Regions from separate parts of the Neobacillus sp. B24 genome, predicted to be linked through region 2. Evidence: a T-box and tRNA genes for the amino acid it is inferred to sense, from the RefSeq annotation. Region 2 holds a T-box; the other holds one or more tRNA genes.
The links. A T-box is a leader RNA that pairs with one kind of tRNA and senses whether it is charged. The one in region 2 lies ahead of leuS (leucine--tRNA ligase), so its partner is inferred to be a tRNA-Leu.

Region 1: it encodes a tRNA-Leu, which carries the amino acid that the T-box ahead of leuS (leucine--tRNA ligase) is inferred to sense. The anticodon was not compared.

What each region holds. Positions count from the first base shown of each region.
Region 1 covers NZ_AP035777.1:1,531,390-1,543,765, forward strand. The annotation lists gene ACZ43M_RS07635 (PH domain-containing protein) at 1-332, shown strand, start outside; gene ACZ43M_RS07640 (hypothetical protein) at 380-1,000, shown strand; gene spxA (transcriptional regulator SpxA) at 1,884-2,288, shown strand; gene ACZ43M_RS07650 (ring-cleaving dioxygenase) at 2,392-3,369, shown strand; gene ACZ43M_RS07655 (helix-turn-helix domain-containing protein) at 3,424-3,660, opposite strand; gene ACZ43M_RS07660 (YvrJ family protein) at 3,872-4,009, opposite strand; gene ACZ43M_RS07665 (DUF2922 domain-containing protein) at 4,081-4,299, opposite strand; gene ACZ43M_RS07670 (DUF1659 domain-containing protein) at 4,372-4,590, opposite strand; tRNA gene ACZ43M_RS07675 (tRNA-Ser) at 4,912-5,002, shown strand; tRNA gene ACZ43M_RS07680 (tRNA-Val) at 5,063-5,138, shown strand; tRNA gene ACZ43M_RS07685 (tRNA-Arg) at 5,145-5,221, shown strand; tRNA gene ACZ43M_RS07690 (tRNA-Pro) at 5,230-5,306, shown strand; tRNA gene ACZ43M_RS07695 (tRNA-Leu) at 5,334-5,415, shown strand; gene ACZ43M_RS07700 (MFS transporter) at 5,534-5,905, opposite strand; gene ACZ43M_RS07705 (MFS transporter) at 6,013-6,705, opposite strand; gene ACZ43M_RS07710 (alpha/beta hydrolase) at 6,941-7,882, shown strand; gene ACZ43M_RS07715 (S8 family serine peptidase) at 7,966-11,094, opposite strand; gene ACZ43M_RS07720 (hypothetical protein) at 11,649-11,798, shown strand; gene ACZ43M_RS07725 (spore coat protein) at 11,868-12,296, opposite strand; gene ACZ43M_RS07730 (spore coat protein) at 12,324-12,376, opposite strand, start outside.
Region 2 covers NZ_AP035777.1:4,375,057-4,387,432, forward strand. The annotation lists gene speD (adenosylmethionine decarboxylase) at 1-582, opposite strand, end outside; gene ACZ43M_RS21735 (TolB family protein) at 732-1,991, shown strand; gene ACZ43M_RS21740 (Dps family protein) at 2,081-2,515, shown strand; gene ACZ43M_RS21745 (pseudouridine synthase) at 2,586-3,305, opposite strand; gene ACZ43M_RS21750 (putative polysaccharide biosynthesis protein) at 3,295-4,926, opposite strand; gene ACZ43M_RS21755 (BaiN/RdsA family NAD(P)/FAD-dependent oxidoreductase) at 5,142-6,416, shown strand; gene ACZ43M_RS21760 (sporulation protein Cse60) at 6,426-6,611, opposite strand; gene ACZ43M_RS21765 (rhodanese-like domain-containing protein) at 6,703-7,008, opposite strand; gene leuS (leucine--tRNA ligase) at 7,103-9,520, opposite strand; T-box leader at 9,605-9,822, opposite strand; gene ACZ43M_RS21775 (DegV family protein) at 10,030-10,881, opposite strand; gene ACZ43M_RS21780 (MDR family MFS transporter) at 11,086-12,273, opposite strand.

The sequences.
Region 1 (12,376 bases), 2.6 Mb from region 2:
TCTCTGAATGTCCAATTCCAAATGATGTGAACGGAATTTTAGTCGATGGGGAAGTGGCGATTGCTGCTTATAAAACAATTCGCGATAGTGCAATCTTCACCAATAAAAGATTAATCGTAAGAGACGCTCAAGGGTTAACTGGAAAAAAGGTCGAGATTTATTCCCTGCCGTATTCTTCCATTAATATGTGGTCAACGGAAAACGCGGGTAGTTTTTTTGATGTGAATTCAGAGGTTGAATTATGGACGAGGGCTGGCCACATAAAAGTAAATCTAAAAAAGGGTGTTGATATTCGAAAGATTGACAAGCTTATTGCCAATGCAATCCTTTAACAAGATATAACTCCTAATTAGTTTAGGGAGCAGGGGAGACGGAGAATATGAAGCGTATGGGATTCGAACCACCAACAGAACACTATGATGAGCGAATAGTGGATATCGATGAGCAAATTTGCGAGTTAATCAAGAAACGGAAAGACCTCTCGAATAATAATCCTGGATTTCCAACCGAAAAACTTATTACAGAGTGGTCCCAAAAATATAGCTTAAATGAATTATTTTTAAATGGTGTGTTTGGACATTTTTATAATGAAGAGTTATTCAAACCGATTGTAGAACCAGAAGGATTTGTTAAAAATATTCCGATCTTGAAATCATTTGAAAGAGCTGATTTGTTTTACACGGTGACATTTGTCCGTCAATTTCAAAATGCCAGTGTGGTTCATCTTACCATTGATCGGGATGATACCGATGAAATGCCAGGAGCTTTTCGGGAACATCATCCTTGGTTTCACCTTTCCATAGATGACGGTGAAGGGACAGATTACGACTGCCGAAATGAAGGCGGGGGCGGTTCAGGTGGGCATACATCCTATACTTATATCATATCACCACCTATTCCAGACGATTTTTCTAACATAAAATTTGTCTTTAAGGAAAGTAAAACTCCATTTAAAGCAAAGCCGACAGGGTTTGAATTCACCATAAAAATGGACGACTAATGGATAGTGCCATAGGGATAGGCTACAAGTAGAAGTGTTAGCGCACTTCTCTTTTTTATTTAATATCTTTTTTTTATTCTTACTTCTCTTTTGGTTTTATTACAATTCGTGGCAAGCTATTTCCTGTCACAGAAATTTGAAATTAAATTGATTGATATGATGTTTTATGTTGGAGTATTCACTACTGCCATATCGCTTTATTTCACTAGTGAAGGGGGGATTGTTACTAATTATAGCGAAGCAGAGACAGCAAGCAGTTTTCAAGGTCTAAAAAGTAAACATACCTTTAAAAGAATAATTGCTTCATTAAACTTGAACTTTATAAACGTAGGGTCAATTTTATTTCCACTCATCGTTATAACAGTCAGCCTTTTTTATTGAAGGGCCTGAAGAGGAAGGGGTTCCTCTAAAGGATACCGGTCCTGTCGCAAATCCTCAAAATGTCATCGAAAATGTAGCCCAATTTGTATTGCAATTTATATCTGTTAACAAATAAGGGGAGAAATTTCTCTTAATTTAGAAATACCACTGAAAATCACTTGAATAGACGGACAGATTCCGACTATTGACTCAAAAAACATAAAAATGGCTGATTTTGCTTAGCTTAATCGGAAAAATTCCGCTTATATACCCCAAATCAGCCCTATTCTACAGTTTAACCGAAAAATTTCCGCTTATTATTATTAATACCAATGGTTACTCATTAAGGACCAGTAAAAAACGAGTGTCAATTTCATATGCAAATTGTAATTATTTGCTGTTGACATTTAGAGAAGAAGATTTATAATTAATGTATCTTTAATTCGAGATATTTAAATTCGAGGTAAAAGGTGAATCTATTTGATATTAGTTGAACTGACAAATCACCGAAGGAGTGTTCATAATGGTAACTTTATATATTTCACCTAGTTGTACTTCGTGCCGGAAGGCGAAAGCTTGGTTTGATGAACATCATATTCCTTACAAAGAAAGAAATATCCAACATGAAGGGCTTACATTGGATGAGATTAAGAATATTCTCCACTTAACAGAAGAGGGTACAGATGAAATTATCTCAACTAAGTCAAAAGTCTTTCAGGAGTTAAATATAAATATCGATTCTCTATCACTTCCAGAATTGTATACGATAATTGCAGAAAATCCTGGACTATTAAGGAAACCCTTAATTCTTGATGAAAAAAGATTAAAAGTTGGGTTTAATGAAGAAGAGATACGGAGCTTTTTACCGCGGAATATGCGTGTACTCCAACTTGATGAAGTCAATGGCTTAATGGAAGAAGCACAATAAATTCTGTGTGCCTGCCATATTTTTTTAAAACTACATCGAAAATAAGAATTGGAAGAAATACTATGAACATACATCCTAAATTTAATTTTTGGAGGAATATAAAATGAATCAACTGAAGGGCATACATCATGTAACAGCTATTACAAGCAGTGCAGAAAAGAACTATGAATTTTTCACTTATGTTTTAGGGATGCGTTTAGTTAAAAAAACAGTCAATCAAGATGATATTCAAACCTACCACCTTTTTTTTGCAGATGATAAAGGCAGCGCAGGTACAGACATGACTTTCTTTGATTTCCCTGGCATTCCGAAGGGTGTACACGGGACAAACGAAATTTCAAAGACATCTTTCCGTGTGCCAAGTGATGCTGCATTAGACTATTGGGTAAAACGTTTTGATCGTTTAGAAGTCAAACATACGGGGATCAAAGAACAATTTGGAAAGAAAACTCTTTCTTTTGTTGATTTTGATGATCAACAATACCAATTGATTTCAGATGAGGTCAATAAAGGAATAGAATCGGGTACACCTTGGCAAAAGGGGCCAATTCCACTTCAATTTGCCATTACTGGTTTAGGGCCCGTCTTTGTGCGAATTGCAAACTTCGATTACTTTAAAGAAATGCTGGAAAAAGTCCTACTGTTTAAAGAGACTGCTCAAGAAGGGTCATTCCATTTGTTTGAAGTAGGTGAAGGCGGCAATGGTGCCTCGGTTATTGTGGAATATAATGCGGTTCTTCCTGATGCCCGACAAGGATATGGAACGGTGCACCATGCGGCATTTCGAGTGGAGGATCGCTCTGTATTAGAAGAATGGATTGAACGGATGAGCAGTTTTGGATTCCATACATCTGGTTATGTCAATCGTCACTTCTTCGAGTCCTTGTACGCAAGAGTTGCTCCACAAATATTATTTGAGTTTGCCACAGATGGTCCTGGTTTCATGGGAGATGAACCTTATGAAACGCTAGGGGAAAAATTATCATTACCTCCATTTCTAGAGCCTAAGCGCGCAGAAATAGAAAAATACGTTCGCCCAATTGATACAGTGAGAAGTACAAAGGAATTCATTAAAGAATAAAACAAACCTGACTTAAATAAAGACGATCATTCTACGCTGAGGAATGATCGTCTTTCATTTTTTTAATTTTGAATAAATCAGTTGTTTAAGTTCGGTGATGACATTTTGAAAGGGATAGTGTTGTAGAAGCATAGCATGATGGAGCGAACTGCCATCAATGACGCCCCAGAAGATGAGAGAAAGTTCTTCCGGATTGCCTTTGCTCATTTTAGAATGGTTTACGATATCCTCCATTGTAGCGACTTGAAAGCCTTTTTGGGCAAAACATTCAAAAGCACTTTTTAGTATCAAGGCTTTTTAATTTTTTTTATAATTCTCAGAGACGATTGGCAATGATGCACCCCCTCAGATATTAATACTCATTCAAAATATTATATAAAAAGGTGTGATATGGCAATTAAATGAATAAGGTACTGCGAGCAGGTTGTTTTTTTTTGAGTTGGGAAAAATAAGAACCCTAAACTTTTTGATTTAGGATTCTGAGATACAAACATAATATATTTCACCCTTTCATTCGCTCGGGCAAATTTTGAATCGATTGAACCACTAAATCGAGCTTGGATTCAATCCGGTAAAGCAGATAAAGGGTCACGACGATGGGAAAGCCTACCTCGCTGACGAGTGGGATGAGTTGGTCCACGAATGTTTACTCCTTCCTTGAAAATTTATTAAAAAGGCCGGGTTCATTGACTGAATCCGGCCTCCGTTTCATTAAACAATCTCATATTCAACGATGTTGCGATCGACGACGCGAGCGCCTTTAGCCTCAACGTAGCGGCCGCTCGCTGATGTGAAGACATCTGCCGCGATGATTTGTTCCATTGCCTGCTTTACTGCTGCTTCGTCAATGGGTTCCTTTGGATTATCCAAGGAAAGGCGGGCTGTCTTGCCGAGCTCCGTGACAAACTGTAATTCTAGTGTTTTTGCCATTGTTTTCACCTCCTTTTCGATTCTTGCACCATCAGATCAGAGTACGGGGTGCACTAATGTTTACTTAAAGGATTAAGCAGTGACTATGGTGTTGTCGCTACGCTCCACTGTGTTTAGTGGATCATTGCATAATGTAGAAATCGCCATCGATGCTTGGAATAATTGATCCCCCGTAACTTCCTTTCTCACGTTACTAAACGTTTTAGACTTGTAGATTGTTTTACCCAAATCATCAAGGCCTACCTCAAACATCAAACGAAGCTTCGTGCCTTCCAAAATTGATTGTGCCATTGTTTCTCACCTCCTTTCACCCTCTATATACCGTTCTAAGGGTGAAAAGGACAGGGGGGGAGGAAATTTTTTAAAAAGCATTTAGGACACATCTGGATTGGCTTGAGTTACATTAGTACATTTACCGATACGTCGACGAACCGTGATACAACCCGTCGACAAAAAGAAAAATAAAAAGAAAATAAAAAAGAAAAATAACAACAATGGAAAGCATTTCAGCCAAGTAAATGCTTTTTTTGTTGAAACAGGGCAACAGGATTGGAAAAAAATACTCTTGGCTAACGACTCAAAACGTGATATTATTTTAAAGCTGACTCATGTGGAGAGCTGTCCGAGTGGCCGAAGGAGCACGATTGGAAATCGTGTATACGTTAATCGCGTATCAAGGGTTCAAATCCCTTGCTCTCCGCCATATGATAGTTTCATATATTCATCTTGGTCGAGCAGTTAGGACTTTTGGTTATAACATATTGGAGGATTAGCTCAGCTGGGAGAGCATCTGCCTTACAAGCAGAGGGTCGGCGGTTCGATCCCGTCATCCTCCACCATTAAATGCGCCCGTAGCTCAATTGGATAGAGCGTCTGACTACGGATCAGAAGGTTATGGGTTCGACTCCTGTCGGGCGCGCCATATATGTTCGGGAAGTAGCTCAGCTTGGTAGAGCACTTGGTTTGGGACCAAGGGGTCGCAGGTTCGAATCCTGTCTTCCCGACCAGTAAAATCACTGCCATCTTTACACTTTGCCGGTGTGGCGGAATTGGCAGACGCGCACGACTCAAAATCGTGTTCCGTAAGGAGTGTCGGTTCGACCCCGACCACCGGTATCATTTAAGACCAGAAAGCCAAAAAGGTCAATGCTCTGAAGCAATTCGAGCGTTGACCTTTTTTCATTTTAATAGACGAATACGATACTCTAATCGTGTAGACAACTATTTACGGTTATTAAGAAACAGAAGCCTTTGGTACAGCCTTAGATTCCTTTAAGAAAATCCAAGAGAAAACAATAAATGTGATAAAGGCAAAGACTCCATTATATAAAAATACTTGACGCATTCCGAGATAGTCACTAGCAACACCGCCAGCAATACTACCGATGATTCTAGCAAGTCCCAAACTAATTAAACCGTTAATTGTCTGTCCAGATGCCTTTAATTCCTTAGGCACTTCTTGATTAATAAAAATAGCCAGTGTTACGGATAATACGATAAAAATTACGCCATGGAACAATTGCATCGGCAGTACCATGAATGGATTATGTACCCAGTAAAGGAGCAGCCAGCGAATGCCCGCGAAGAATGCAGCTCCTAATAACACCACTGGAATACCAAATCATTGGGTAATTTTATGACCAAAAAGCAAGAATGGTATCTCACTTATTGCCGAAACAAGCATGGACCAGCCGAGCAAACTGTTATCTGCGCCTAATTGTTTGTATAAATAGGGAAAAAAGCGTAATAATAGCCAAGAGTCACCTGTATCATAAAATTAATCGTGATATACAGTAGCAGCTTTCGGTTTTTTAATAGTACTAGCAAAGAAACTTTGTTTTTACTAGTCTGGTGCCCCTTTATTTTAGGGAGTTTGGTACAAATTAAAAGTGTCAGAAGCATAATAACTGTAAATACAATAAAAATACTGTTTATATTTCTGCTTGCAATAATACCAAAAACAACAGACATCACGGCATATCCAATTGTTCCTGCCAATCGAATTGGGCCAAAATTCCATTTGGTTTTAGACAGATGTTCCAGGGTGATGGCATCGCTAATCGGGTTGATCGATGACTGAAAAAATGCAGTCAAGCATATTATGATCAATAAATAAAAATATTGATCAGATAGTGGAAATAACAATACCGAAATAGCACTTCCCAGGGTCAGCAATTGCAGGACTTTGTTTTTACTTTCTGACCGATCTCCGATGGTGCCCCAAATAGGTTGAGCAAGAATCGCAATTAAGGGGCCAAAGCTTAAAAGGGTAGCAATCGACGTCTGGCTTAATCCGATATCTTTTAAATAAACGGGCATAAATGTTCCATAAACGGCATTTCCCATATAGGAGATTGCGTACAAACCAAGAAATAATAGATACATATACGAAGATTTTTCTGCCATGACTTCACCTCAGGTGCCTTGTTTTAAAGTTAATTTTACATGGAAACTAGCAATTATTCTATGTGTTAATGAGTATAGGATGTAATTATCGTTTGAAAAAAGGGCGAATTTGACAATATACTGCAGGTTCGATATATTTTTCTTAGGTTAATAGGAAGATGAAGGATCGGAGGCTCACACAATTTTTTACGGCAATTGGGTGGGTCTCCTTTTTCTTTATAAGGAGAGATAATCGATGATGCAAACAGAATTTTCCTATCAAGGTAGTGATGGACTGGAAATTTATGCAGTGAAGTGGGGGGGAGAGAGCTCGGAAAAACCGAGAGCGATTGTTCAAATCTCCCACGGAATGGCAGAGCATGTAAAGCGGTATGATTCTTTTGCAAGAGTGCTAGTTTCACAAAATATATTTGTCTATGGAAATGACCATCGCGGCCATGGGATGACAGGGTCTAAGACAAACAGCATCGGGTATTTTGCCGATGAGGAAGGGTTTGAAAGGGTCGTGAACGATATGGAAGCGCTAACTTCCATCATTGAAAAAGAATATCCCGGCGTGCCGATCTTTTTATTCGGCCATAGTATGGGTTCGTTTTTATCGAGGCGGTACATTCAACTTTACGGAAACAGGCTTGCTGGCGTTATTCTTAGCGGTACAGGCGGGGATCCTGGAATCATAGGGAAAATCGGCAAGATGATAGCAGCGCGTGAGAAGAAAAAGAAGGGCAGCAGAACGCCGAGTCCATTAATGAACAAACTCACCTTTGGCAGCTATAATAAAGCGTTTAAACCAACCCGGACAGATTTCGATTGGCTCAGCAGAGATGAACAGGAAGTAGATATGTATATAGCTGATCCTTTATGCGGTGGTGTTTTTACTGCCGGATTTTACTATGACCTGCTCGAGGGTCTTGAAACGGTAAATAAACCTGAAAATATTATGGCGACACCGGCCAGTCTGCCGATTTTTCTCATTTCTGGCAGCAAGGATCCCGTTGGGGGAGACACGAAAGGGGTCCTTAAGTCCTTCCAGGCGTATAAGGCGGAAGGGATGCAAAATGTTACGTATAAATTTTATGAGGGTGCCCGCCATGAATTGCTGAATGAAACAAACAGGGAAGAAGTCCAAGACGATGTTATTCATTGGATTGATACCCATTTGAGATCAATAGGGTGACTGGGCACCATCCAAATCCATGTTAACTTTTATGGGGAACAAAAAGGCAAGCAACCTGGAAAGATTGCTTGCCTTTTGCTGATTTATTTCTGATTTCCGGTAGTTCCGTTGTTGCCATTGCTGCCGACTTTTACAGTGTTGGAGGATTTGTTACCCGCATTGTCAACGGCAATAACTTCGACCGTTTGGCCATTTTTTACTGGCTGGTCTAGAACGAAGGAAGTTTCACCCTTTACATATGGTTCTTCTGAAACACGTTCACCATCAACCTCAACATACCAGTAAGCCACACCACTTGTTTTATCCGAAACATCCACAGACACTGTTTTGCTGTCTGTGCCTAAGGTTGTTTTAAGTTTAGGAGATGTTACGTCAAGTTTTACTGGCAATGTAACGATTTGTGGTTTAGCACCTTCATAGTCAAGAGTTGCTGCTACCTGCAAGTAATATTGGCCTTCAGGAGCTCTCTTACCGTTAAGCATTGTACCATCCCAAGTCCAGTCAGAGAATAGGTAGTACATTGCGCCTCTTCCGCCATCATAGTAGTTTTTAGGTACTTCTACTTCTGAGGCAATTTCTTTTACTACCTTGCCATCAGTATTCACAACATTTAAATTAAATTTCTTTGCATTGCGAAGGAGAGATAAAATGTAAGTTGCCTCATCATTTGTCCCGTCACCATTTGGTGAAATGGCAATAAGATTTGGATTCAGGTTACCAGTTGCTTGATCAAATCCCAAGAAATCGTAGCTGCCGCCGCCAACAGGCGTTACAACTCCTGTGTATCCGTAGTAAGACATTGGATCCCAAGCAGGGGTGTCTACAATTGGTGCCGCATTCCAATCACCTTTAAAGCCAGCGTAAGGGACAACTAAGTCCGGATTTGAATCCGTTGGGTCCGTTAGTTTTACAAAACCTTCTAACCAATAACCATTCGTGAAATAGGATTTTAAATCTGCATCCCAGTCGCTAACATCAACAGTGACGTCAAATGATTTTGTTCCCTTTGCAGGTACTTCGATTGTACTGGTTGTCTTACCATTAACAGTTGCAACCTGCCCTAAATCAATTGCACCGAACATGTTAGGTGCTGAAACAAACACGCCACCGCCGTTAATAGGAGAATCTGTTTGTGCACTTGCATTGACATCATATGTTACAGCATTGTCAGAGTAGTTTTCTGCTGTAAGGGTAAATGTTACCGTATTGCCTTTAACCTCTTTAAGAGCTACTTTTGCTTCGCCAGTTTTTGAATCTGTCACCGTTACAGGCGTTGTTAATGCTGCATGAAGCTGCATTAACCCAGCTCCTTGACGGCGAGGAGATACTGGTGCTCCATCAAAATCAACTGGCTTCGCTGTATTTAATAGGAATTTCTTTGCAAGCTTTGCTCTTGCCGCCCCATTAAGACCAAATTCTTTATCAACTCGTTCTAAAACTAAGGCTGATCCACCGGACACGTGTGGAGCTGCCATTGATGTACCACTCATAATTTGGTATTCATCATGATTTGCAGTAGAGTAAATTTGTCCGCCTGGTGCTGTGACTTCTGGTTTGAAATCAAGGTTTGGTGTAATACCCCATGAACTGAAATCACTCATTTTGCCTGCTGCACTGTTCGGTACTGCAGTTTTTTCGCCACCGAAGGTAACTGTAACTTTTTGGCCTGCTTTAAGTGCTGCTGCAAAAGTATCTCCATCGGATTTCAACATGAATAATTGAGGAATGGTGATTTTAGCATCTGTTGCCATATTTACTGTTCCATCTGTGTTGTTGTAAACAATGACACCTGCTGCTCCAGCAGCCTGTGCATTCAATGCTTTCGTCACAAAATCTAATGTACCCCGTTGAATTAGTGCGAATTTGCCTGTCAAGTCCTTACCTGCAAAATCAGCAGGAGCTCCAATACCCGCATGAACTAATTCAAAGCTTTCTCCAATTTTAGGAGCTGTTTGTCCTGCAGACAGGAACATAGTTTGTTTTGCTTCGCCCCCATTAATTGAAACATTGGCAGCATCAACAGTTAACGTGGTATTTTCGTATGAAGCTACTGAAATAGAATCATAGGATACACCTGGTGCTCCCACTACACCATAGTCAGGATTGGATGCATATGGGTAGAAATAGCCGTTTCCAAAGTAAGTAGAGTTACCTGCTGAAATCGACATCACCACTCCGTTGTCAACCGCGCGTTTCACGGCTTGTTGCTCAGGAGATTCAGCATCAACGAATCCGGCAGGAGAACCAAGACTCATATTTAGTACATCTGCCCCAAGCTTAAGTGCATCATCAATCGCTTTAATATAAATATCGCCATAAGTGGTTGCTTCATTTTCACCAAAGACACGTAAAGCTAATAATTGCGCTTCTGGAGCAACACCCTGGATGCCTCCGTTTCCTTCGTCACCGTTTGCGGCAACGGTTCCAGCTACGTGCATTCCATGCATCCCGGTATCCACATTGTCATCAACGATGTCATCATTACCATCATAATAGTTCCAGCCGTAAGGAACTTTCTCAGTCCAAAAATGTCCAGGGAGACTAGACTCAACAATCTCACTGTTCACTTCAGCCTCAGACAATTCTGCTTCGGAACTATCTGTTAATGTAAAGTCTTTATGGGAAGGATCGATACCGGAGTCAATGATCCCGACAACCATTCCCTCGCCTTTGTTCTCGAAATCGTTCCAAGCTTGTTGAGCCTGAACCAGTTCTTTACTGTATTTCATATCAGGCTTTTCAGTTGGAAGTGTATACTCTGTGGCCATATAGACTTGTTTTACTCCGGATACTTCCTTGATTTTTTCAATATCACCGTATTTCACTTTGGCACTAAAGCCGTTTACGATGGCATTAAATTCTTGCTCGTATTTAATGCTGACATTTTTCCCTTTGATTTTATCTTTTGCCGCTTTTTGTTGGTTTTTCGCAGCCTTTTCAAGCTGTTTACGCTCTGCTTTAGCTAGCTTATCATATTTTACACCTTTTTTCGTTGCGGTTTGTACTGGGGCACTGCCATCCAATTCAACAATAACGCGAACTTCTTTATTTGGATCCACACTTTGGAGGTCAGTGGCCTTGAGGCCTGTTTTCGATAGCGTCGGCTTATGTAAATCTAATTGTTTCGGTGTAAGATTACCTGTTGCAGCAAAACCGCTACTGCCAATCGATAATAATGAAACTAGTAAAATTGCAGTGATTTTATTACCCATGTTACTCCTCCTTTAATTTTTTTAAATAGAAAAATAGTAGATGTAGCCCCCTTTTTACTAGTGTAATTATACTGAAAACAAATAATTTTCAGTATAATTACACTATACTAAATTACTATTTTTAGTAATAGCGCAAAAAGTCGCAGTAAAAAAGCGCTATTCTCCTAACGTTGTAGATTCTTGTCTGTTCTTTTCACGGGAAAGAGGACTATTGCATAGGTATTTAGTCGAAACTACAGAGGTTATTGGGAAAAATCAGCTTTTTTACAATGAAAATTCACTAGAAATAAATAGAAATTTCCCGAAAAGTATTTTGGTTTTAGAGGTTTAGCGTATGAGGGATATGAGGATTTTGGACTAAGTATTCTAATGCTTGCGCTTTTAAAATAGTATAGAAAAAAAGTTTAAGTCAGTTTCGTGCCATTTCTCTGTTTCTAACTGATGATACTACAAAAGTAATAGAATCTCAGGAAAGATTGTAAAAATGTCGTATAGCCTATTTAAAAAAAAGGTTATATATATAGTTTATAAGCATTTACCTGGGGGTGGAGTCAATGGAGAAAAATACTCATGTGATCTATAATGGAAAAGATTATGAAATCATTTATACATACACTTCTGGATACTGTGAAATAAAAGAAAGGGATTCATTATTTAAAGTGGAATTGGTTCCGATCGAGGAATTAACGAAGGCTTTAAGTTGAATTAGTCCTCATCTTATATAAAGCGCAAAAAGGAGAACACATCTATTTGTGTTCTCCTTTTTACTCAGATCACCCTACGTCTAATTTTGCAACAATTGTTGCTAGAACTTGGAGCAATGCATTAATATTCACAGCGATTTGTGTATCGGTTGCTTTAACCTCTACATTTTTAGAACCATGAATAACCGTCTTTTGTGTGTTGCGTTGTCTGTTTTTAAATAATTGTTTCAGGTCTTCGACCACTGCGGCACCCTTTGTCGAGTCTCCAAGAGTAATGGTGATGACAATGGCAATGGCAGCTTGAATGGCTGCTTGTAAGGATAGTGCAATTTGCGTATCAGTCGTGTGGACGTCCACTTGCTCAGAATCTTTTATAATAATCCACTCATATGATTGTTGTTTGTTTGTAAATACTTGATCGGCTTCTTGCATGACTTCTGCTTCCGATTTACCATCTTTATCGCATTGATCTAATGCTCTCCATTTTTTTTCAGTCATTTTTTTCACCTCTCCCAATTTTTGTCTTTAAGCAATGTCTAACTTAACCACTAAGGAAAGCAGCACTTCAAGTAGAACAT
Region 2 (12,376 bases):
AATAGAACTGATTTCATGATCGATAAAAAGCTTATAGCCATCCTTATTCCTCGTAAAACCGCGCACCCGGTAATCCATGGTCATGACATCGGTTTCAAAGGAACGGATTAGATAATGCAATGCTTTTAGCGGGGAAATCTCACCGCAAGTTGACACATCAATATCCGCCCGAAACGTACTGATTCCTTCATCAGGATGATATTCGGGATATGTATGGACCGTAATATGGCTTTTATCCAACTGGAGGACAACAGATTCCATTAATGGCCCGGGTGATTCTTCAAATATTTCAGAAGGAGGATTCTCAACAGGAGCCTCCGAAACTAAAAGAGTAACACTTGCCCCCGCTGGTTCAAAATCTTGACTCGCTATATTTAACACATGCGCCCCAATAATATCGGCAACATTTTTTAAAATTTTCGTTAGTCTTTCTGCACTGTACTGCTCATCAATATATTGCAAATAAGCTTTCCGCTCTTCCCTTGTTTTTGTATAACAGATGTCATACATATTGAAGCTTAACGATTTTGTCAGGTTATTAAAACCATGCAGCTCAAGTGCCTTCTCGTGAGTTAATTTCATCGAACACTTCCCCCTACATTCAGATATTAAGACTCGTCTGTAAATATTATTAAGATACCCAGTTTCCCACTTTTTATGGACCTTTTTGAATTTGGCATATTCATGACAATTCAGAAGAAAATAATTGAAGTGAGAATTGAGGTGACCAAATGAACAAAACAATAGCATTACTTCTGATGTTTCTAATGCTAGTACCGATCTCTGCAAAAGCAGAAACACCTGAAAATAAGGTAAAAGTAGCTTTTATAAGGGATGGCTTCCTATGGACAAAAATCAATGGTAAGGAAGAGAAAATCACAAAAGAGCCCGCCAAAAGGATGGACCCGCCGCAATGGTCCCATGATGGAAAATGGATCTTGTACCAATTCGAGCCGAAAGAAAAGATCAGTCCCAATCTGGAATCTCAAACAGAAATTTGGGTTTACAACATCGAAAGGAAACAGCACAAGCGGATTACCTATGACGGATCCAATCCAAAATGGTCCCCGGTTGAGAACATCGTGGCTTTTAAAAACGGGGGGGTTTTAAATGTATCGAACCTTGATCGTTTTTATAATATTGCGTTAGGCGTAGGTGATTATAATTGGTTCCCTGATGGCAGGTCGTTCATCACTGCCTCAGGTGCCAGCCTGAGACCGGACGGCTGGACAAACCCTGTTCTTTATCAAATTGGGCTTGAACAGGACCTAGATAAGATTACAAGCCTGACGAAAAATGTAAAAAAGCTTTTTACGATTCCCAGCGACTTAAAGAAGGGAAACATAAGTCTATTGGCGATTGATGCCACCGGGTTTAAATTCTCTCCTGATGGAAAATGGATTTCATTTATGGTCAGCCCGACCGCTTCCTGGTCGATGGACAGTAATATGGTATGCGTGATCTCAGCAGACGGGAAAACCTTTGAAGTACTGGATGAAATTATTTGGGAAGTTGGCGCGCCAAAATGGGCTTATCAGCAAAATCGAATAGGCTATATTGCTGGCGGGGGCAGAATTGTCTCCGGCTTTAAGAATAAAGATATGAAGGTTACAGACCTGCCAGCGTTCCAAACCATCAGCCTGACACCACCTCATTTTGCGGAGTTAGGATTCACCTGGAAGGATGACCAGTCCCTCTATGTCTCGAGAGTAAAAGAAACACCATGGTCCAATAACGCTAAACTGAGGCCGGACCCTTCATTGTCATATATTAAAATTGGTGATCAATCGCAAATACAAATTACCCACCCACCTAAGGATTATGGTGACTACGAACCGATCTATCTACCCACTATCAATACATTAACATGGCTGAGGTATAAGGACATCGCTGAACTGCAACGTGATTTATGGATTGCCGAGGCAGATGGGAGAAATCCAAAGCTCTGGATTAAAGATGTTGATGGCTATGATTTTTATGAAACACATTAACCATTATTTATAATAATTATAATTTGGTATTGATTATAATATTATATATGTTATAATTAAAACAGATAATAAAAAGGAGGAAAACTTAAATGAAATTAGAACAAGTATTAAACCAACAAATTGGAAACTGGAATGTGTTATATACAAAGCTGCACCGTTTTCACTGGTATGTAAAGGGCCCTCACTTCTTTACATTACATGAGAAATTCGAAGAATTATATGAGGAAGCGGCAGCAACAATTGATGAATTCGCTGAACAACTGCTTATTATCGGCGGCAGCCCGGTCTCCACATTAAAAGAATATCTTGAAGTTGCAACGATTGAAGAAACAACTCAAAAATTAACTGCAGAAGAAATGGTCCAAGTGGTCGTCAAAGATTTCGAACAAATAATCAGTGAGTTAAAAGCCGGCATGGAAATTGCCGAAGAAAATAATGATGAAGTAACCAGCGATATGTTTTTGGGCTTAATCGGCAAACTTGATAAGCATAATTGGATGTTAAAGTCATTCCTAGGTGCGTAAACAAAAAAGGACAAAGCCTGAGTGCTTTGTCCTTTTTATCTAGAAAAAGCAGCCCTCCCAGGCTGCTTTTTCATGTTACTTGATAAGTTTTTATAAGCTCGACTTCTTCATCCGTCAATTCCCGATATTCACCGAGTTCCAGGGTTTCATCGAGCAGCAACGGTCCCATTGAAATCCGCTGCAGATAGACCACTCTTTTCCCAACAGCTTCAAACATCCTTTTCACCTGATGAAATTTGCCTTCGGTAATCGTCAATTCAATGTCGGATGTGATACCAGATTTGAGAATTTTCAACTCACCAGGTTTGGTCAAATAGCCATCATCCAAAACGACGCCTTTTGCAAAGTCCTTTACATCTTCCTCTGTTACTTCCTGATCAATTACGGCAAAATACGTTTTCGGGACATGCTTTTTTGGAGACAGCAGACGGTGTGCCAGTTGTCCATCATTGGTGATTAACAGCAGCCCCTCCGTATCTTTGTCAAGCCGGCCGACCGGAAACGGTTCGTATACCTGATCCTCAAGCTCCAGCAAATCAATCACGGTTTCATCATGATGGTCCTCTGTCGCAGAAATAACCCCAGGAGGCTTGTTCATCATTAGATAGATAAATTCCTTGTATTCAATGGTTTCGCCGTTTAAAGTAACCGTTTGACTATGTGGATCGACGTGCTGTTTGGCATCCTTCACTACGACATCATCGATTTTGACACCCCCGCTTTTTAACAGCTGCTTGACTTCCTTTCTGCTGCCATAGCCCAGGTTCGCAAGCAATTTATCAATTCTCAAATGACCGTCTCCTTCCAGGTAATCTTAATTTTGTCAGTAACTTGTCCACCCTGTCACCGAACAATCTTCGGGCAAGGCCTGATTTTAGTCCTAGATAAGAGTAGATGGCGATTCCTGCTCCTGCACTCACCAAAATCATAATGACAGATTGCATTTTGGATTCTGGTGTTAGGAAGAGCGATAATAATTTATAAACAATTCCGGTACCTGCCCACATTAAACCAACAAAAATAGTAATCAACAGGCTCCTTCGCCAAACAAGCCGGAAGGGATATTTAGAATAAACTTTTATTACGATTAGATTTATTAAAATAGCAGCAGTATATCCCAAAGTTGTAGCTAAAATAGCTCCCTTTATTTCCATCATTTTTATCAGTGGAATGTTTAAGGTTAATTTTACTAACAAACCTACTAACAAACTTAATATTGTAAACCGCTGCTCGTTAATTCCCTGTAATATGGCGGCAGTAACAGAATAAAGCGAAAACAATATGGCAACCGGAGCATAGGTTCTCAATACTTCAGTACCCAGTAAATCATGTTGGTAAAAAGCCGTATAGACCGGCTCGGCCAACAATGATAGGCCAATAGAAGCTGGGAGAGTCAGGTATAATAATACTTGGAATGTCTGATTAAGCTGCCGGTTTAAGCCTTTTTGATCGCCTGCGACAAATGCCTTAGTGATACTTGGAACAAGCGTTAACGAAAAAGCGGTGGCCAACGACATTGGAATAATGACAATTTTATGCGATTCAAAGTTCAAAATTGAAAAATAAGACTTCGCCACTTCCCCCAAACCAATCGCGCCCATGGCTTTGCTAAAGGTAGCTTGGTCTATTGCCTGAAATAACGGATTGACAATCCCGACAAGGACAAACGGAGCGGAATACAGCAAAATTTCCTTATAAATTTCCTTTAATGAGACATTCATTGTCCCTTTATCCTGTTCTAGCAATTCATCCAAATAAGGCTTTCGCTTATACCAATACCAAAATAAAACCAAAAGCCCGCCGATGGCACCAACAAATGCGGCAAAGGTAGCTACGCTTGCGGCGGTGACAATCGATCCATCCAAAAAATGCAGCACGACATAGGCACCAACAAGGACGAAAGCGATCCGAACAATTTGCTCAACAACTTGAGAAACTGCCGTAGGGCCCATCGATTGATGCCCCTGAAAAAAGCCCCTGATTAAACTCATAAACGGGACCACAATTAACGCAAAGCTGACAGCCCGCATTACGGTGGTAACATCTTCAAGATCAGCCTTTTCATCACCAATGCTCATTTGCGCAAATGCTGGTGCTGCCAAATACATAATCAAAAATGAGGCTAATCCAGTTGCGAGCATGATAATCAGGCCGGATTTAAATAGCTTACGACCAACAGCATATTCTTCAAGCGCATTATATTTAGAAATGAATTTTGACACGGCAAGCGGAATCCCCGCCGTTGCGACACTAATAAAAATTGTATAAGGAACATAGGAGTATTGGTAGAGTACCGTTCCCTCCCGGCCGACAATTTGGAAAAAAGGAATAACGTAAATTAATCCGAGTACCTTTGATAGTATCGTTCCGATGGTTAAAATAAATGTCCCTCTTAATAGCTTTGACTGCATATAATCCCTTCCTACTAGAAAGCATAAGCATTCTGTTTCACCTATAAATATATTCGTTGCGTTCAATTTTTTTAATGTAAATTCGACTTTTTTTGCACACTATTGATAGTTTACAACTTCTTAACCTCGGATGCTACTCACAACCAAGGTAAAATTGTGAAAATTTATCATACAAGTATATAATGAGATGAATCTATTTTAAAGTTGGTGAATATATGGAATTTGATGTCATTATCATTGGCGGCGGCCCCTCCGGACTGATGGCAGCCATTGCCGCTGGTGAAAAAGGGGTAAAAGTGCTGTTAATTGATAAAGGGGACAAGCTGGGACGAAAGCTGGCCATTTCCGGTGGCGGGCGCTGCAATGTCACCAATCGTCTCCCCGTAGATGAAATTATCAAGCATATCCCTGGAAATGGCAAATTTTTATATAGTGCCTTTTCCATTTTCAATAATGAAGATATTATCACTTTCTTTGAAGAACTGGGGATTACCTTAAAAGAAGAAGACCATGGACGGATGTTCCCGGTTACCGATAAAGCCCAAACAGTGGTGGAAACCTTGTTGGCACAATTAGACAGACTGCAGGTTAAAGTCTTCAAGAACAGCCCTGTTGAAGAAGTGCTCTTTCAAGATGGACAGGTGCTGGGTGTCCTGCTAAGGGACGGACAAAAATTCACTGCCCCATCGGTAGTAATTGCAGTTGGCGGGAAGTCGGTTCCCCATACCGGATCAACCGGAGATGGCTATGCATGGGCGAAAAAAGCAGGTCATACCATAACGGAACTATACCCTACCGAAGTGCCCGTTACCTCTGCCGAACCATTTATAAAAGATAAAACACTGCAAGGTTTGTCATTAAGGGATATTGACTTAAGTGTTTTAAATCCGAAGGGGAAGCCTTTGATTAGTCATCGAATGGATATGATTTTTACTCATTTTGGCATCAGCGGTCCTGCAGTGCTTAGATGCAGTCAGTTTGTTGTCAAAGCAATGAAAAAGTGGAACCTAACCCAAGTGACCATGAGCCTGGATGCCTTACCGGACCGGAACGAAGAGGAGCTTTTCCAGGAGTTTATGAAACTAATCAAGGAAGATCCAAAGAAAAGTATCAAAAATACCTTAAAAGGTCCTTTACCGGAGCGTTACCTGCTGTTTCTTCTAGAACAAAATGAAATCGACGCCTCAGCGCAAGCAGGAACGGTATCTCACGAAAAAATCCGCCTTTTTGCAAAAAGCTTCAAGCAGTTCCAATTTAAAGTGAACGGGACATTGTCAATAGATAAAGCTTTTGTAACCGGCGGCGGTGTTTCTGTTAAAGAAATAGACCCAAAAACGATGGAATCAAAGCTGATGAACAGGCTGTTCTTCTGCGGAGAAATTCTTGATATTCACGGTTATACAGGTGGATATAACATCACCTCCGCATTTGTGACCGGAAGATTAGCCGGTACAAACGCGGCCATTACAGCTAAAAAAAATTGGGCCTGACTCTAGTTGTCAGGCCTTATAAATAATCATCGCTGAAAAGCAATAAACTTGATCTTCTTCCTCATCCTCCTGGAAAGCCGCAACATTATATTTAATGTCCAAGAGACTCTTCTCATCCAATCTTCTTAAAAACCGATTCATTTCCTTTTCCAAATCCTGCTCATGCTCACGATCAAACAATTTCACCTGAATCATTGTCCTCTACCTTTCTTTTTTCTATCATTATTGACAGGTTTTCAGAAAATTAAAAATAGAGGATAAAAAAGTAACGACCCCAAAAGGATCGTTACTCTGTTTCACCTTCCCACTCAAGCATGCCGCCAACCATGTTAACAACTTTGTAGCCTTGGTCCTGAAGGTAATGACAGACATTCCCGCTGCGGCCGCTGGAACGGCAAATAAAAATGTATTCTTTATCTTTATCAAAATAATCAAGATGTGCCGGGATATCGCCCATCCGGATATGCTTAGCACCAGGTATCTTCCCCATTGCCACCTCATGATCTTCTCTGACATCCACCATTTCAGGTGTTTCGCCCGCTTCCAGCTTCTTTTTCAATTCCTCAGTTGTAATTGTTTTGATTTCTTCCATTTGTTCCATCCCTTCAGAAAAACATCCTCCAATCTCAGGAGGATGTTTATATTATTGTCCAGTTTCAGCGCTTAGGAGCTTCCGCTTTTTCACTTTAGTTTGCAACAATATTAACTAGTTTACCCGGAACAGTGATGACTTTGCGAATTGTTTTTCCTTCAATTTGTTCCTTGACGCGGTCGTCATCCATTGCAATACCTTCCATTGCTTCTTTACCTGCACTCGTTGGCACCATTAATTTCGCTTTCACTTTGCCATTGACCTGAACCACAATTTCCACTTCATCGTCAACAAGTTTAGCTTCATCATATGCCGGCCAAGCTTCGTAGGAAATCGTATCATTGTGGCCGAGTTTTTCCCAAAGCTCTTCAGCAATATGGGGCGCAACTGGTGCAAGCAGCTTGACAAAGCCTTCGATAAAGTTCTTTGGCAGGACCGTTGCTTTATAGGCTTCATTAATGAACACCATCATTTGTGAGATGGCGGTATTAAACCGTAATCCTTCGTAATCCTCAGTTACTTTCTTCACTGTTTGATGATAGACCTTTTCAAGATTGGAAGCTTCTTCAAAGGCTTGAATTTTTGGATTCAATTCACCATTTTCCTCTACAAATAAACGCCAAATGCGGTCAAGGAAGCGGCGTGAACCATCAAGTCCGTTAGTTGACCAGGCAATCGATGCATCAAGCGGTCCCATGAACATCTCATAAAGACGCAGTGTATCTGCACCGTGGCTAATAAGGATATCATCAGGATTGACAACATTTCCTTTTGATTTACTCATTTTTTCATTGCCTTCACCCAGAATCATTCCCTGATTAAACAGTTTTTGGAACGGTTCTTTCGTTGGCACTACGCCGATATCATATAAAAATTTATGCCAGAAACGGGCGTACAATAAGTGAAGTACCGCGTGCTCGGCACCGCCAATATAAATATCAACCGGAAGCCAGTGCTTTAATTTTTCGGGTGAAGCTAATTGTTCATGATTATTAGGGTCGATATAGCGTAAATAGTACCAGCAGCTGCCAGCCCATTGCGGCATTGTGTTGGTTTCACGGCGGCCTTTTTTGCCGGTTGCCGGATCAACAACATTCACCCACTCCTCAATGTTAGCCAGTGGTGATTCACCCGTGCCGGAAGGGCGGATATCGGTTGTTTTCGGAAGCATCAATGGAAGTTCAGCTTCCGGAACAGCAGTTGCGGTGCCATCTTCCCAATGGATGATTGGAATCGGCTCGCCCCAGTAGCGCTGGCGGCTGAATAACCAGTCGCGCAGGCGGTAGGTTACCTTTTTGGTTCCAATGCCTTTTTCCTCAAGCCAGGAAATCATCTTCTGAATGGCGTCCACTTTATTTAAGCCATTTAAGAAATCAGAATTAACATGTTCCCCATCACCGGTGTAAGCTTCTTTGTTAACATCTCCTCCGGCAACAACCTCTACAATTGGAAGCTCAAATACTTTCGCAAATTCATAGTCGCGCTCATCATGCCCCGGAACCGCCATAATTGCACCGGTACCATAGCTGGCTAATACATAATCGGCAATCCAGATTGGCATTTTTTCACCGTTTGCTGGATTGATGGCATATGCCCCAGTAAATACACCAGTTTTTTCTTTTGCCAAGTCGGTCCGCTCAAGGTCACTCTTGGACTTTACTTTTTCCAAATAAGCATCAACCGCAGCACGTTGTTCTTTTGTTGTGATTTTATCTACCAATGTATGTTCAGGTGCAAGCACCGCATAGGTAGCACCGAAAAGGGTATCAGGACGGGTTGTAAATACCGTAAATGTCCCTTCATGCCCTTGAATTTGGAAGATTACTTCTGCACCTTCAGAACGGCCAATCCAGTTGCGCTGCATTTCTTTTAAGCTTTCAGGCCAATCAAGTTCTTCTAGGTCTTCTAATAAACGGTCTGCATAGGCGGTAATTTTTAGAATCCACTGCCGCATCGGACGGCGTTCAACAGGGTGTCCGCCACGTTCACTTTTCCCATCAATTACTTCTTCGTTTGCCAAAACCGTTCCAAGTGCCGGGCACCAGTTGACCGGTACTTCATCTACGTATGCCAGTCCTTTTTCCCAAAGCTTTAAGAAAATCCATTGTGTCCATTTATAGTATTCCGGATCGGTTGTGTTCACTTCGCGATCCCAGTCGTAGGAAAATCCAAGGGCTTTAATTTGTCTTTTAAACGTTTCAATATTTTTCGCAGTGAATTCCGCCGGGTCATTACCGGTATCCAATGCGTATTGTTCTGCAGGAAGCCCGAAAGCATCCCAGCCCATTGGATGAAGTACGTTGTAGCCCTGCATTCGTTTCATCCGGGAAAGGATATCGGTTGCAGTGTAACCTTCAGGATGACCGACGTGAAGGCCGGCCCCGGATGGATACGGAAACATATCAAGCGCATAGAATTTCCGTTTTTCATATTCTTCGATTGTTTTGAATGTCTTTTCTGTTTCCCACTTTTTTTGCCATTTTTTTTCGATTTGCTGATGATCGAAGCTCATGTTTAGTCCTCCTAATTGAATAGTTCATCCAGCTTTTACTATTCAAATTTTTCTATTTAAAAATAAAAAAACCCCTCATCCCAAAACAGGGACGAGAGGATTATGTATCTTCCCGCGGTACCACCCACATTAGTGCACTTGCACTCGCTTCATTACACCTTAACGCGGCATACGGCTAGCATTACTGACCTTTCATGCTTGCAACTCCTAGGCGAGTTCATGATTTCCCCGGTTGACTTTCACCAGCCGTCAACTCTCTACATGCGGGTTTGACCATTACTACTCCTAATCAAAGTTATTACATATGAATGTAATTGTTATTTTATTGTATTTTCTAACAGGATGCAAGTAAACTTGTGCCTATTTTCATCTTTGGCAAGTAAGTCTTTTTTTAAACAAGCCAGTTTATTTCAACAGTTTTGCTAATATAACAGAAATAGTTTTCAGTGGATCGCTTGATTGGTAGTGTAAGATTTAAGCGTTTTTGACTTTCCCTACTGTTAGCGCACCTACAATTCAAATCCTGCAATTCCGAATCCACCAGGTCCCGCGTGCGTAGAAATCATCGCCCCAGCTTGAAGCCATTTTACATTTTTGAAACCAGCTTCTATTGCCATTTCATCCATCCGTTGCTTGATACTTTCATCGAGCCCAATAGAATAAAGCAAATAAAGTTGTTCTCTATCAATGCTATATTGATTTAAATAATCCTGCATGAGTTTTTCTGCTACGACATTCATTTTTCCACGGTATTTTTTGGTTGATACAAGTTTTCCTTCAATTAATTCGATGCATGGCTTAATTTTTAGCAGTGCCCCTCCCAGATAAGCAAAATTACTTACCCTTCCACCTGCTCTTAAAAACTCTAAGCTTCCGGGAATGAATGCCAATCTTGATTTAGGAACCATTGCTTCTATCTTTTCAATTAAGCGCATAGGTTCAATTGTAGGTTCCTTCTCTAACAAAGTAACCGCATACATCACAATTGCAGCTAAACCGCCAGTAACATTCAAAGCATCAATGAGAAAAAGATCAGCAAACTCTTCCGCTGCGATTATTGCATTTTGGAATGAAGAGGATGCCTTAGATGTATACCCAATATGAATAATAATGCAATCAGGATAATCATCTTTTATTTTCGAAAAAAAATCATGATACTCATGGGGATTTGTGGCTGTGGTAGAAGGAATCTTTTTTGTGCGATCATAATAATCAAATATATCCTGTACCGGTAAAAAACCATCTAAATAATCCTGTTCATCCATGACAATATGCATTGGGACCACTTGAACTGCATGTTTGTCAGCTAAATCCTTGGGTAAATCCGCACCACTTTCTGTCGATAAAATAATTCTTCTCATTTTCTGCCCCCTTCATCCAACACCTTCATAACAGTTGGCGCTTCATGATTATACTTACTCTAACTATACATTAAAAGGGAAAGTATAGGGATGAAATATAAACGTTATTCCGTGTTTATTTTGAACGAAAAAACCCGGTCTTTAACAATAATTAAAAGCTTTATGGACGCAAAAAAGGGCATCGAGAATAATCCTCAATGCCTTTTAAGATACGTTTACAGCAACTGGTTTTTCCAGTTTAATCTTACGATCATAAACTAGCGTTGTTACTACCGCAACAAGGAATAATCCAATAAGGATAGTAAACAAAGCTGCCATGCTGTACAGGTCAACGATTATTCCCCCAAGCAGCGGACCAATCATTCGGCCGCCAGTTGCCGTGCTATTCACGATTCCCTGATAAAATCCTTCCCTGCCCTTTGGCGCCAGTTCAAATGCAATGGTTGGAACGGCCGGCCAAATAAACATTTCCCCAATCGTTAGGATAATCATTGCAACAAGGAAGCCAGTAAAGGCATCTGCTCTGCCAGCCACTATAAATGAAACAATGAAAATCGCGATTCCAATTAAAATTTGCAGTTTAAGTGATGCAGATAGATGCTTTAAGACTCCATTTAGGATTGGCTGCCCAAGAACAATAATTGCTCCATTAATGGTCCATAGGAAGCTGTATTGTGTAAGAGAAATATGAATGTTCTGCGTGTATGATGCAATAGTTGTCGTCCATTGGCTGTAGGCTACCCAGCACAGTAAATACCCGGCACATAGGATAAATAAAGCGGATAGATTTGCCTTGTTTTTCACAACATTTGCAGAAATGTCTTTTTGCTGATGTGGTATAGGCACTTCCGTAATACCTTTATAACCGAATACAGCAATTCCAAGGAAAAGAATATACATTATCGTATTCGCCAAGAAAATTAACTCGAATGAGTAGTCTGCAACGAGTCCGCCAAGAGAAGCACCGACGGCAACGCCGAGGTTTTGAGCGACGTAAAGGGCATTAAAGGATTTACGTCCACCCTCTTTCCAAACCGATCCGGCCATTGCATACATAGGTGGATAAATAAGTCCTGCTCCAAAGCCCGCTATGGTCAAGAATATGATATAGTCCGGCCAGCCATGCCAGAAGGTTAACCCTATTAAAGCTAAAAGTGAGATACCAATTCCAAGTAGAATCGATTTATAACCGCCGATTTTATCATATAAACTGCCGCCAATCAGATTTCCAATGACATTTGCCCCCGAGTTCAGCATCAGGACAATTCCGGCAACAGATAAAGACTTTCCTAAATGATCGTGAATATAGATTGTATTTAAAGGCCATAAAAAAGAAGAGCCTATTGTATTCACTGCCATCCCGATGATTAAAAGCCATAAGGCACGCGGCATGAAAAACGCTCCTTTGATAAAAAATATTAAGTTACCCTTGGTCATTTTAGACCTTTTTCTGTTTGACTGCAATCATTATTAATTGCCATTTGTCGACAGTAGG